2 regions of the Rhodococcus sp. LMD genome follow, and region 2 is predicted to be linked to the other one. Evidence: riboswitches for the same ligand, from Rfam matches in the RefSeq annotation. Region 2 holds a riboswitch; the other holds the start of a gene.
What was found. A riboswitch is a leader RNA that binds a small molecule or an ion and turns the genes downstream of it on or off. The one in region 2 is predicted to bind cyclic di-AMP.
Positions count from the first base shown of each region.

Region 1: another riboswitch for cyclic di-AMP. It lies ahead of ACWPQI_RS14155 (C40 family peptidase); the one in region 2 lies ahead of ACWPQI_RS05020 (resuscitation-promoting factor Rpf1 domain-containing protein).

Region 1 is NZ_CM148557.1:3,088,172-3,094,303, reverse strand. It holds gene trpD (anthranilate phosphoribosyltransferase) at 1-980, shown strand, start outside; gene ACWPQI_RS14170 (Lrp/AsnC family transcriptional regulator) at 1,064-1,339, opposite strand; gene ACWPQI_RS14165 (DEDD exonuclease domain-containing protein) at 1,382-3,163, opposite strand; gene ACWPQI_RS14160 (hypothetical protein) at 3,359-3,520, shown strand; cyclic di-AMP (ydaO/yuaA leader) riboswitch at 3,669-3,835, shown strand; gene ACWPQI_RS14155 (C40 family peptidase) at 3,850-4,431, shown strand; gene ACWPQI_RS14150 (NlpC/P60 family protein) at 4,630-5,673, shown strand; gene ACWPQI_RS14145 (gluzincin family metallopeptidase) at 5,730-6,132, shown strand, end outside.
Region 2 is NZ_CM148557.1:1,080,097-1,086,228, reverse strand. It holds gene ACWPQI_RS05040 (DUF2771 family protein) at 1-104, shown strand, start outside; gene ACWPQI_RS05035 (cold-shock protein) at 215-625, opposite strand; gene ACWPQI_RS05030 (hypothetical protein) at 793-1,035, shown strand; gene ACWPQI_RS05025 (YccF domain-containing protein) at 1,032-1,424, shown strand; cyclic di-AMP (ydaO/yuaA leader) riboswitch at 1,636-1,860, shown strand; gene ACWPQI_RS05020 (resuscitation-promoting factor Rpf1 domain-containing protein) at 1,870-2,454, shown strand; gene ACWPQI_RS05015 (hypothetical protein) at 2,519-2,707, opposite strand; gene ACWPQI_RS05010 (helicase-associated domain-containing protein) at 2,768-5,050, shown strand; gene ACWPQI_RS05005 (DNA repair helicase XPB) at 5,127-6,132, shown strand, end outside.

The DNA.
Region 1 (6,132 bases), 2.0 Mb from region 2:
CCCAGTGGGCGATGGACGAGATCATGTCCGACAACGCCACGGCCGCGCAGATCGCCGCGTTCGGCGTCGCGCTGAAGATGAAGGGCGAGACCCCCGAGGAACTGCTCGGCCTCGCCGACTCGATGCTCGCTCATGCGCGCCTGGTGCCGGTGGACGACGACGTCGTCGACATCGTGGGCACCGGAGGGGACCGGGCGAACACGGTCAACATCTCCACCATGGCGTCGCTGGTGGTGGCGGCGTGCGGGATCCGGGTCGTCAAGCACGGCAACCGGGCGGCGTCGTCGAAGAGCGGCGGCGCGGACGTGCTCGAAGCGCTGGGCGTGCACATCGACCTCGGTCCCGAGGCCGTCGCGGAGTCGGTCGCCGAGGCCGGTATCGGCTTCTGTTTCGCACCCGTCTACCACCCGGCGCTCCGGTTCGCAGCCGCACCGCGCAAGCAGATCGGCATTCCCACGGTGTTCAACGTGCTCGGGCCGTTGACCAACCCGGCCCGGCCCCGCGCCGGCCTGATCGGATGCGCCTTCCCGGAGTTGATCGGCACGGTCGCCGGGGTCCTCGCCGAGCGGGGCAACTCGGCCCTCGTCGTGCGCGGCGACGACGGTCTCGACGAACTGACCACGTCCACGACGTCGACGGTGTACGTCGTCCGGGACGGCCACGTGAGCACCGTGAGCCTCGATCCCACCGACCTGGGCGTCGCCCGGGTGCCGCTCGAGGCGCTGCGCGGCGGCGACGCCACCGACAACGCCGTGATTGCGCGGGCGGTCCTCGCCGGGGAGCACGGCCCGGTGCGCGATGCGGTCCTGCTCAACGCCGCCGGGGCGATCGCCGCCTTCCGGGGGTTCGAGGGGTCGCTCGCCAGTGCCCTGGCGGCGGGGATGCAGACCGCAGCCGAGGCGCTGGACTCGGGCGCTGCGGCGGCTGTCCTCGCTCGCTGGGCCGAGGTGACCACCCGGCTCGCCGCCGGGTCGAGGTGACCACCCGGCTCGCCGCCGGGTCGAGGTGACCACCCGGCTCGCCGCCGGGTCGAGGTGACCGCGGGGCGGACCGGGCATCCGTCCTATTCGCCGATCGAGAACCCGGCCTCGACATCGGCGCTCGAGTACGACTGGAAGGCGATGTGCGTCGCCGTCTTGGCCACGCCCTCGAGTTTGTTGATCCCGCGGGTGACGACCTCGGCGATCTCTTCGTGGTCCCGCACCCGCAGCAGCGCGATCAGGTCGATGTCGCCGGCGCAGGAGTACACCTTGTCGACACCGGCCAGATCCGCGACCGCCTGAGCGGTCTCCGGAATCCGGTGGGCGTCGGCGTGGATCAGGACGATGGCGTGGATCATGAGCTCTCCTCGGCTGCCGGGAACGGACGTGCGGGCGAGCACTCAGCGTAGGGGGTGCGCGACCGGGACCGGCTCGGCCCCGGCACGTGCCGTCCGGGCGAGTTCACCCCACTGCGCCCAGGCGCCGGCGCCGCGAAGCGGCTCGGACCAGCCCTGGGAGGTTCGGACGATGCGGACCCCGTCGTCGTGGAGCCAGCGGACCAGCAGGCCGAGTTCCTCGACGAGCGCGCCGCGCAACGGCGCCGTCGTCGGCCGCACCGTCTCGGCTGCCGCGACGATCGCGTCGACCACGGGCATCGGCGGGACGCCGCGCGGAGCGACTCCCGCCCCCGCGAGCCGGCCCGCCCGGATCACCGCGAACTCCCAGCCGCCCTCGACGCGCCGGCGGGCGGCGACCAGCTCGTCCACCGCCGCGAGCGCGGCCAGGCGCTGCGTCCGGCGCAGTGCGAGCACGGCGTCGGCCGTCCGGTCCCGCAACCGGGCCGCGCTCTCGAACAGTTCGGCAGCGCCGAGGTGTTCGACACGCCGGCGCATCCGATGCAGCGGCTCGTCGTCGTCGCCGCGAAGCAGGGCGCGGGCGAGATCCACCTGCTGCGCGTACTCGGCGGGTGTCTGCAGTCCGGCTACTGCGGCAGCGCAGGCTCCGACGGCGTCCGGCGGGCAGTGCTCGCCGTGGCGCTTCGTGCGGGGGATCCGGCGGGTGCAGGTCCGAAGGCGGCAGAACTCGGCGACGGTGGTGGCGACGGCGGCGGCGTCGGCCCGCGACGAGAACGGGCCGACGGCGTCGACGGTGGGGCCGCCGACCGGATGCGGGGGAGCCGCGGCGGGTGTCCGCACGACGGACAGCCGGGGGAACGCCTCGTCGGTGAGGGTGATCCACCAGCCCCGGGCGGGGAACTTGGAGCGGCGGTTGTAGGGCGGGGCGTGCGCGGCGAGCAGCCTCAACTCCCGCACCCCCGCCTCGAGGGCATGGGCGCATTCCACGTGGTCGATCCGGGTGGCGAGCGCCACCATCTCCCTCAGCCGGGGCCGGGTCTCGGAACCGGTGAAGTAGTTGCGCACGCGGCGGCGCAGGTCGACGGCCGTACCGATGTACAGCACCTCGTCGGAGGGCCCGCGGAACAGGTACACACCGGGCCGTCGCGGCAGGTGTGCCGCGAGGGACCGCTTGGCGCGTTGCTCCGCGGTGACCGCCGGCAGATAGTCCCGCAGTTCGGTGAGGCTGTGGACGCCCTGGTTCCCGACGCGCTCGATGAGCGCGTGCAGGACGTCGACGGTGGCGCGGGCATCGTCGAGAGCACGGTGCGTGGGCGTGGTGGACACACGGAACAATTCGGCCAGCGCCGACAGTCGCACGGACGGGGCCTCGTCCCGGCCGAGCACGCGGCGGGCGAGCTTGACCGTGCACAGCACCGTGAACCGGGGCCACGCGACCTCGGCGCGGGACGCTGCGGCCCGCAGGAACCCGACGTCGAAGCCCGCGTTGTGCGCGACGAGCACGGCCCCGGCGGCGAACTCGAGGAACGAGGGCAGAACCTGCTCGATCCGGGGCGCGGAACGCACCATGGCGGTCGTGATGCCGGTGAGCTGGACGATGTTCGGCGGGATCGAACGGCCCGGGTCGACGAGCGTGGCGAACTCGCCGAGAACCTCGCCGCCACGGATCTTGACCGCGCCGATTTCCGTGATGGCGTCGTCCGTGGAACTGCCGCCGGTGGTCTCGAGGTCGACGACGACGAACAACGTCTCCCGCAACGGCGTGTCCAGTTCGTCGAACCCGAGCTGCACCCCGACGGCGGGATCGGGTCGGCGGGGCACGGTCACGTCGTCAGGGTAGGAGTCGGGTCCGACACCGCGGGGAGGGGGATCCGGCACGCCGGCAGAGGGATCCGACACCGCCGGGTGGGGGAAGAGAGGGGTCGGACGCCCGGAGTCGGCTCGACGAGACGAGGATCACATCGTCGATCGCCCGGGCGGGTGTGGGCGGCGTGCCGACGGGGTAACGACTCGGGTGGTGCGGTGGGACGTGTCGCCGCGGTGGGCGGTGTCGCGGGCGTCCTCGCCGCCGCGATCGCCCGCGAGACCTGCGACGACGTGGCAGCGGGCCGGTGGTCGGCGCGGGACGTGCCGGAGGTGGCCGCCGTGCCGTCGTCCCTCGAACCGACCGTTACGTTTCCGTGATCGAACGGCCGGAGCCGTCCGGCCCGAATCGGGCATATCCGTCAATCCGCGGCGCGTACGGCGCGGGCGGTCGACATCCTCCGATGCGATTTCGTAATCTTTTCGAGACCAAGCGGTGAGGATGTCGAACCACCAGAGGGGAGACGCCGCTCGGTCACCGCCTAATCGGCGCATCCGCAACGGGTGCCCGAGCCGGGGACCCACGTTGTCCTCTGGGGTGAATCCCTCCGACCGCACCCGCGGAACGGGGGGTAGGGCTGATCTTCCCAGCCCGAACCCGTCAGCTAACTCGGTCGGCGGACGAACGGAAGAAATGGAGCAAACCCCTCGTGGCGTCTCAGATTTCCAAGCGCACCGTCCGGCGCGCTGTCGTTGCCGGTGCCCTCGCTCTCGGTGCGGTCACCGTCTCTGCCGGACCCGCACTCGCCGAGCCGGTCACCATCCCCGGCGTCGGCTCGTTCGACCTGCCGGCCGGCGTGACCCTCCCGCCGGAGGTCGCCAACCTCGTCCCGCCGGCCCCGCAGGGTGCCGCACCGGCTCCGGCCGCGCCCTTCAGTGCGCCGGTCACCTCGGTCGCCCAGCGCGCCGTGGACGCAGCCCACAGCAAGCTCGGCGCCCCCTACGTCTACGGCGCCGCCGGTCCGAATGCCTTCGACTGCTCCGGCCTGGTGCAGTGGGCCTACAAGCAGGCCGGTCTGAACCTGCCGCGCACGAGCTACGACCAGGCCGCCGCCGGCCGGGCCGTGGACGTCTCCGCGCTGCAGCCCGGCGACGTCGTGTCGTTCTACGGCGGTAGCCACTCCGGCATCTACATCGGCAACGGCAACGTCATCCACGCGTCGACCTCGGGTCAGCCCGTGAAGATCGCGCCGATGAACTCGATGCCGGTCGACGGGGCCCGCCGCTACTGAGCGACGACTCCACGACTGTCACGCACTGCAGCGGGGGCGGACCGGTCGACGCCGGTCCGCCCCCGCTGACGCTCCGGACGGGCACTACCGGCGCAGGGTGAGCTACCGGCGGGTAGACACGAACCGGAGCCCTTCCGTAACCTGATCGAGATTTTTCGGGTAACGGGTGCGCAACGTCGAACGAAAGGACCTGGTCCCGTGGTGGTGGACAGGACGAAACGGTCGCTTCGGGCGCTGATGATCGGGGTGCTCCTCGCGGTGTTCTCGGTGGCCGTCCCGGCCGGTGCCGATCCGGTGGGGGAGAGCCCCACCGCCGCACTGGAACGGCTGGCCGAGTTGTCGCGCAAGTCCGAGCAGACCACCGAGGCGCTGCACAACGCCGGAATCGACCTCGACGCGAAGGTCGAGGCCCAGCGGGCCGCCGAGGCAGCTCTGGCGCGCGATCGCGAGGCGCTGGCCGCCGCGGAAGCGGAACTGGCCGTCTTCCGGCCCACCGTGGACAAGCTCGCCGTCGCCAACTATCGCGGCGCCCGCACCAACCGGCTGTTCGCCCTGATGGTCAGCGATTCGCCCCAGCAGCTGCTCGACCAGATGTCGGCGCTCGACGTCATCGCCCACCAGACCGCCGACCAGGTCGCGGGATTCCGCACCGCGTCGGCCGCGGCCGCGGAGGCTGCGCTCGCATCCGAGCGTTCGGCCGACGAGGCCCGCGCCGCCGCCGAGCAGGCCCAGGTCGTGCGGGACGAGCTGCAACGGCAGCAGAGCGAACTCGAGGCCCGGATCGACGAGGTGCTCGCGGCCTTTGCCGACCTGAGCGCCGAGGAGAAGGCCACCCTGGCCGGCGCCCCCTTCCCCCCGGGATTCGATGCCGAGAAGATCCTGTCGAGTCTGGCCCCCGGCAGCGGCAGCGGCGCCCTGCAGGCCGGCATGACCCGGATCGGCAGCCCGTACAGCTGGGGTGCCACCGGCCCGTCCGAGTTCGACTGCTCCGGCCTGGTGGTGTGGGCCTACAAGCAGATCGGCAAGAACCTGCCGCGGTCGAGCCAGGCCCAGGCGCAGGGGGGCACCCCCGTCCCGCGGGATCAGCTCCAACCCGGCGACGTCGTGACGTTCTACGACGACGCCTCGCATGTGGGGCTGTACGCGGGCAACGGCAACGTCCTGCACGCCTCCACCTACGGCGTGCCGGTCAAGGTTGCCCCGATGGACAGGATGCCGTTCCACAACGCCCGCCGGTACTGACGTCCGTCGCGCCCACCCCCGCGGCGCGGTCGTGGGCGCGACCTACACTGGCCGCCGTGCCCGCGCCCTACTCGTCGCCCCGTCCCCCTGGCAGTCGCCGGTGGGAACGGCTCGGTGTCGCCGGACTGGTCGTCGCGGTCGTGGCCGTCGGTCTCTCGCTCGCGTTCACGCCCGACGACGGCCCGGCCGAACCGGCGTCGCACCGCGCCGTGCAGGGACTGCTCGATGCATGGTCCCGGGCCGTGCGCACCGCCGACCGGGCGGTGCTCGCCACCGTCGTGGATCCCCGCGCCCGCCCGGGTCTGCTCGAGGCGGAGGTGCGCCGCGCCGAAGCCCTGGCCGCGTTGCCGCTGGCGGACTTCGCCTACGAGCTCGGACCGGACCTCGGGACCGACGTCACCGGCGACCTGGTGGCCCGGCTCGGCGCCGACGAGGCCCGTGCCCTCACCGTCCTGCTGC
Region 2 (6,132 bases):
CCGTGACGGTGCCGTCCGACCCCGGGGCGCAGTTGCTGAACGTGGTGCTGCAGCTGCCCGCGACCGGGGAGCAGGCGCCGGTCTGGGCGATCCAGACGTTCTGAGCACCAGCGCGCACGCGCTCCGGGCCACAGCGCGCACGCGCTCCGGGCCACAGCGCGCACGCGAGAGGGGCCTTCCGGTGCAGCACCGGAAGGCCCCTCTCGCTCGGGTGTCAGGAGTCGAGCTCGCGCGCGACGGCGCGCATGACCTCGGAGATCCGCTGGGCGGTCTTGCGCTCGGGATGACGGCCCTTGCGCAGCTCGGGCTGCACGGTGGCCTCGAGCAGCTTGATCATGTCCTCGACCATGCCGTGCAGTTCGTCGGGGGTGTGCCGCTTCTGGGGAGCCGCCTCGCGCCGGCCACCCTGGCGGACCGAGGGCAACGGATCGAGCAGTTTCAGACTGAGGGCCTGCGGCCCACGACGCCCCGCGGCCATGCCGAACTCGACCCGCTGACCCGGCTTGAGGCCCTCGACCCCGGCCGGGAGCGCGGACGCGCGTACGTAGACGTCCTCGCCCTCCTCCTGGGACAGGAAGCCGAAGCCCTTCTCCACGTCGTACCACTTCACCTTGCCGGTAGGCACTGCGTTCACCCGCTCCTCGACAGCCGTGCCCCGCGGGGCACGAGTGGATATGCAAAACAACGCGCCCCGCTTCGAGTGCGGGACGCGCAGACTTGCGTCAGTGTACCCGGGGCGCAGTCCGCTTCCGAAAGTCCGGCGACGGCGTGCCGGGCCGCGGAAGCACTACGGTGGAACGCGTGGGTACCTCCAGTTCTTCCGTACCGGGCAACGGCCTGCTCAAGGCCGCACTGGCCTGCTTCGCGGTCGGGGTCGTCGCCGTCGTGGCGATCTTCCTGACCCCCGTCGTCACCGACGGCCGGCCGGGCCTGGTCCTGTATCTGCTGACTCTCGCCTGGCCGCTCGGTTTCGTGCTGGCCTTGACCTTCGCGCTGCGCTCCGGCCGGCGCGCCCGCGGAAGGGACCGCACGTGAGGATTCTGCTCAACATCATCTGGCTGGTCTTCGGCGGCCTGTGGCTGGCGCTGGGGTACTTCGTGGCGGGCCTGATCTGCTTCGTGCTGATCATCACCATCCCGTTCGGGATCGCGGCGTTCCGCATCGGTGTGTACGCGCTGTGGCCGTTCGGCAAGACGGTGGTGGACAAGCCCACGGCGGGGGCGGGTTCGCTGATCGGCAACGTGATCTGGGTGATCGTCGCCGGCATCTGGCTCGCCCTGGGGCATGTCGTGACGGCGATCGCGATGGCGATCACAATCATCGGCATCCCGTTGGCGGTCGCGAACCTGAAGATGGTGCCGATCTCGCTGCTGCCGCTCGGGAAGGACATCGTCCCGGTGGACAACCGGCCCAGTTACATGTGACGTTCCTCACATAACGCGGGCATAACGAGGGGGTCGCGGACCGGGACCGGCGATGGACTTTCGGCCCTACCTGCGACTTCATCGCGTCACACCGGGCACCCCTGCACCGCCGGCGCGACGCTCGGCGTTATCAATTGGTGACAATCACCGTCTCGAGCCGTTACCGTCGTGTCCGGCCGGTTGGTTCGGCCACCCCGGGTCCGTCGCGCCAAATCCTGCTCCGCGGATTCCGGGTGTCCCGACGAACGATCCACGGGAGCAGGAAGCGGGGGACCCAACGGTCTCCCAGGGAACACCGATTCCCAGGAGGCACCCGGATCGCCGCCCCGGCGACGGTCCTTGGGGTGAAGCCGAATCGCCCACCGGCGAGGAGGCCGGGCTACCTCTTCAGCCCGAACCCGACAGCTGACCTCGTAGGCGCGTACGGAGAGGAATCGGAACCGACATGAGCGGACGCCATCGCAAACCCACCAACACCGGCCGCACCGTCGCCAAGTTCGCGCTGACCAGCGCTGTTCTCGGCGTCACGGGCGTCGCCTTCAGCGGCACCGCCAACGCCGCTCCCGACTCCGACTGGGATCGCCTCGCGCAGTGCGAGTCCGGCGGCAACTGGGGCATCAACACCGGCAACGGCTACCAGGGTGGCCTGCAGTTCTCCCCCAGCACGTGGAACGCCTACGGCGGCGGCGAGTATGCCGCGACCGCCAACCAGGCCAGCCGTGAAGAGCAGATCGTCGTCGCCGAGCGCGTGCTGGCCGGCCAGGGCTGGGGCGCATGGCCGTCCTGCTCCTCGAGCCTCGGCCTGAGCAGCGCGCCGACGCAGCGCAGCGCGCCGTCCACGAGCGCCGGCACCGTCCAGAACACCCCGGTCGTCGAGGCCGCCCCCGAGGCGCCCGAGCTTCCTGCCCTGCCCGCCGAGGCCCAGGGCCTGCGGGCCGGCTTCGAACAGGGCCTCGAGGCCCTGCGCCAGGCCGGCATCGCCGTCGACCAGAACCTCGTCGACGCGGTCAACGCCGCACTGCCGAACTGACACCCGGCACAGCCGCACGAAAGAGCCCCGCACCTGCAGGTGCGGGGCTCTTCTGCAATCCGGGTCAGCGGTTGATGACGGTGCGGGGGTGGGTGTACGGCAGGGCGTCGACGGGCAGCGGGAACTCCATCTCCTCGCCGTACGGGGACAGCGGGCCGGAACGAGTCGAGGACAACTCGGTGACGGCGTGGTCCCCGTCCGCCACCTTGGGCCACCCCGGATCGACGTACTGCTTCTTCGAATTGTCAGCCATGCGCTCATTTTGGCAGGCACGTTCACGGACAGCCACTTCAGGTCTCTAATCTTGGTGTCGATGACCGCCACCGACCCCGCCGCGCCGGAGACCGGCCCGGAGTCACTCGCCCGCTGGCTCGCCGACCGCCGCGACGCCGACCTCGGCGAGCTCCTGCGCGCCCGCCCCGACCTGGTGGTCCCGCCACCCGCCACGATGACCGTCCTGGCCGGCCGCGCACAACAGCGCGCGTCGGTGTTCCGCGCCGCCGACGAGCTCTCCGTCCTCGACTTCGGGGTGGTCGAGGCCCTGACCCGGCTGGGTGCCGACCGGGTGCCCGTCACGCGCCGCGCTCTGCTCGACTCCCTCTCCGGTCGGGTCACGGCCAAGAACGTCGACCGGTCGCTCGAGGCCCTGCGCCGGCTCTCCCTCGTATGGGGCCCGGCCGAGGGGCTGCGGGTCGTCGAGGCCGCCGCCGCGACCGTGCCGTGGCGCCTCGGGCGCGGCCCCGACCCCGATCCCGACCCACAGGACCTCGGCGCCGTCCTCGCCGACCTCGACCCGGCCCGGCGCAGCCTGCTCGACACGCTGGCGCGCACCTCCCCCGTCGGCCGGACCCGCGACGCCGCACCGGACACACCCGCCGACCGGCCCGTGCAGCGCCTGATCGCGGCCGGCCTGCTGATCCGGCTCGACGACGAGACCGTCGAACTGCCGCACCGCGTCGGTCAGGCACTGCGCGACGAGGCGCCGTTCGACCCCGCCGCCCTGACCCCGCCCCGGCCGCTGCCCGCGACGCACGTCGTCGCCGACGTCAACGCCACCGCGGCGGGTGCCGCCCTCGAGCTGCTGCGGCACTGCGAGAACCTGATCGACGCGCTCGGCGCCCTCCCCGCTCCCGCGCTCAAGTCCGGGGGTCTCGGGGTACGGGAGCTGCGTCGCCTCGCCAAGACCGTCGACGTGGACGAGCAGCTCGCCGCGCTGCTCGTCGAGGTGCTCGCCGCCGCCGGACTGATCGCACGGGGCATGCCGCAGCCGGCGCCGACCACGGACATCGACGACTACTGGGCGCCGACCACCGCCGCCGACGGCTGGTCGAACGCGCCGCCCGCGCAGCGCTGGGCCGTGCTCGCCGGCGCGTGGCTCGACGCGCCGCGCCGCATGTGGCTCGTCGGGCGTCGCGACGCCACCGACAAGCCGATCGCCGCACTCTCCGACGAGGCCCGGTCCACCGCCGCACCCCGTGAGCGGCGCCTGCTGCTCGAGCTGCTCGCCGAGGTACCCGGGTCGGCGCCCGACGCGGACGCGGCTCGAGCCGTGCTGGCCTGGCGGCGGCCGCGGTGGGCGGCCCGGCTCGGCGGTGACACGGTGGCCGAGACGCTGCGCGAAGCGACGGCCCTGGCCGTCGTCGCGCACGGTGCTCTCGCCTCTCCCGGCAAGGCACTGCTGCACGGCGGCGACCCCGACGCCGAGATGGCCGCGGTCCTGCCCGAGCCGGTCGACTACGTGCTCGTCCAGGCCGACCTGACGGTGGTCGCGCCCGGCCCCCTGGTACCGGAACTCGCGGACCGCATCGCTCTCGTCGCCGACGTCGAGTCGGCGGGCGCCGCGACCGTGTACCGGGTGACCGAGGCGGGCGTGCGCCGCGCCCTGGACGCCGGCACCGGCGCCGCCGACCTGCACGCCCTGTTCGCCACGCATTCGCGAACGCCCGTCCCCCAGGCGCTGACCTACCTGATCGACGACGTCGCCCGCCGTCACGGCCGGCTCCGCGCCGGGGTCGCCGCCTCGTTCGTCCGCTCCGACGACCCCGCGCTGCTGGCCGAGGTGCTCGGGCACCCCGTCGCCGCCCGCCTCGCCCTGCGGGCCGTCGCGCCCACGGTCGCGATCTCGCAGGCGCCGCTGGCCGAGGTGCTCGCCGAGCTGCGCGGTGCCGGATTCGCGCCGGCCGGCGAGGACGCCACCGGCGCGGTGCTGGACCTGCGGCCGCGAGGCGCCCGGGTGTCGGTGCCGCGGGCACGGCCCCGCTACGCCGGCCCGATGCCGCCCACCGGGGAGCAACTCGACACCCTGATCCGCACGCTGCGCGCCGGGGACCGGGCCGCGGCCGCCCCGCGCGGGGCCACGGTCCGCGGGGACGGCTCCCGCACCGGTGGTGCCGCGACGATGGCGCTGCTGCAGCTCGCCGCGCACGACAAGCGCAGCGTCCGGATCGGCTACGTCGATGCGCAGGGTGTCGCCACCCATCGCATCGTCGATCCCGTCGCCGTCGGCGGCGGACAGCTCGAGGCCTTCGACCCGGCCGCGGGCACGGTCCGCAGTTTCGTGCTGCACCGCATCACCACGGTCGCCCTCGTCGACTGACGGCGGCGGTGGCGGCCCGGCCGTCCCGCCTGGAGAATAGAGAGGTTGTTCTCTGTTCCCGTGCTAGGAGGCGTCCGTGCCCGACGGACCGTTGATCGTCCAGTCCGACAAGACCCTGCTCCTCGAGGTCGACCACGCGCTCGCGAACGAGGCCCGGCAGGCGATCGCCCCGTTCGCCGAACTCGAACGCGCCCCCGAGCATGTGCACACCTACCGCGTCACCCCGCTGGCGTTGTGGAACGCCCGGGCCGCGGGGCACGACGCCGAGCAGGTCGTCGACGCCCTCGTCAGCCACTCCCGGTTCGCCGTCCCGCAGCCGCTGCTCGTCGACATCGTCGACACCATGGCCCGCTACGGACGGCTGCAGCTGGTGAAGAATCCCGCGCACGGCCTGACCCTGGTCAGTCTCGACCGGGCGGTGCTCGAGGAGGTGATGCGCAACAAGAAGATCGCCCCGATGCTCGGCGCGCGGCTCGACGACGACACCGTGATCGTGCATCCGAGCGAGCGTGGCCGGCTCAAGCAGATGCTGCTCAAGGTGGGCTGGCCGGCCGAGGACCTCGCCGGCTACGTCGACGGGGAGGCGCACGCGATCAGCCTCGACTTCGAGTCCCACCCCTGGCATCTACGGGACTACCAGGAGATGGCCGCGGACTCGTTCTGGGCCGGCGGCTCCGGCGTGGTCGTGCTGCCCTGCGGGGCGGGCAAGACGATGGTGGGTGCGGCCGCGATGGCCAAGGCCGGTGCCACCACCCTGATCCTGGTGACCAACACCGTCGCGGGGCGGCAGTGGAAGCGCGAACTGATCGCACGCACGTCGCTCACCGAGGACGAGATCGGCGAGTACTCCGGGGAGAAGAAGGAGATCCGCCCGGTCACCATCGCCACCTACCAGGTGATCACCCGCAAGTCGAAGGGCGAGTACCGCAACCTCGAACTGTTCGACTCCCGCGACTGGGGGCTGATGATCTACGACGAGGTGCACCTGCTGCCCGCACCGGTGTTCCGGATGACGGCCGATCTGCAGTCCCGGCGCCGGCTCGGCCTCACCGCGACGCTCGTGCGCGAGGACGGCCGCGAGG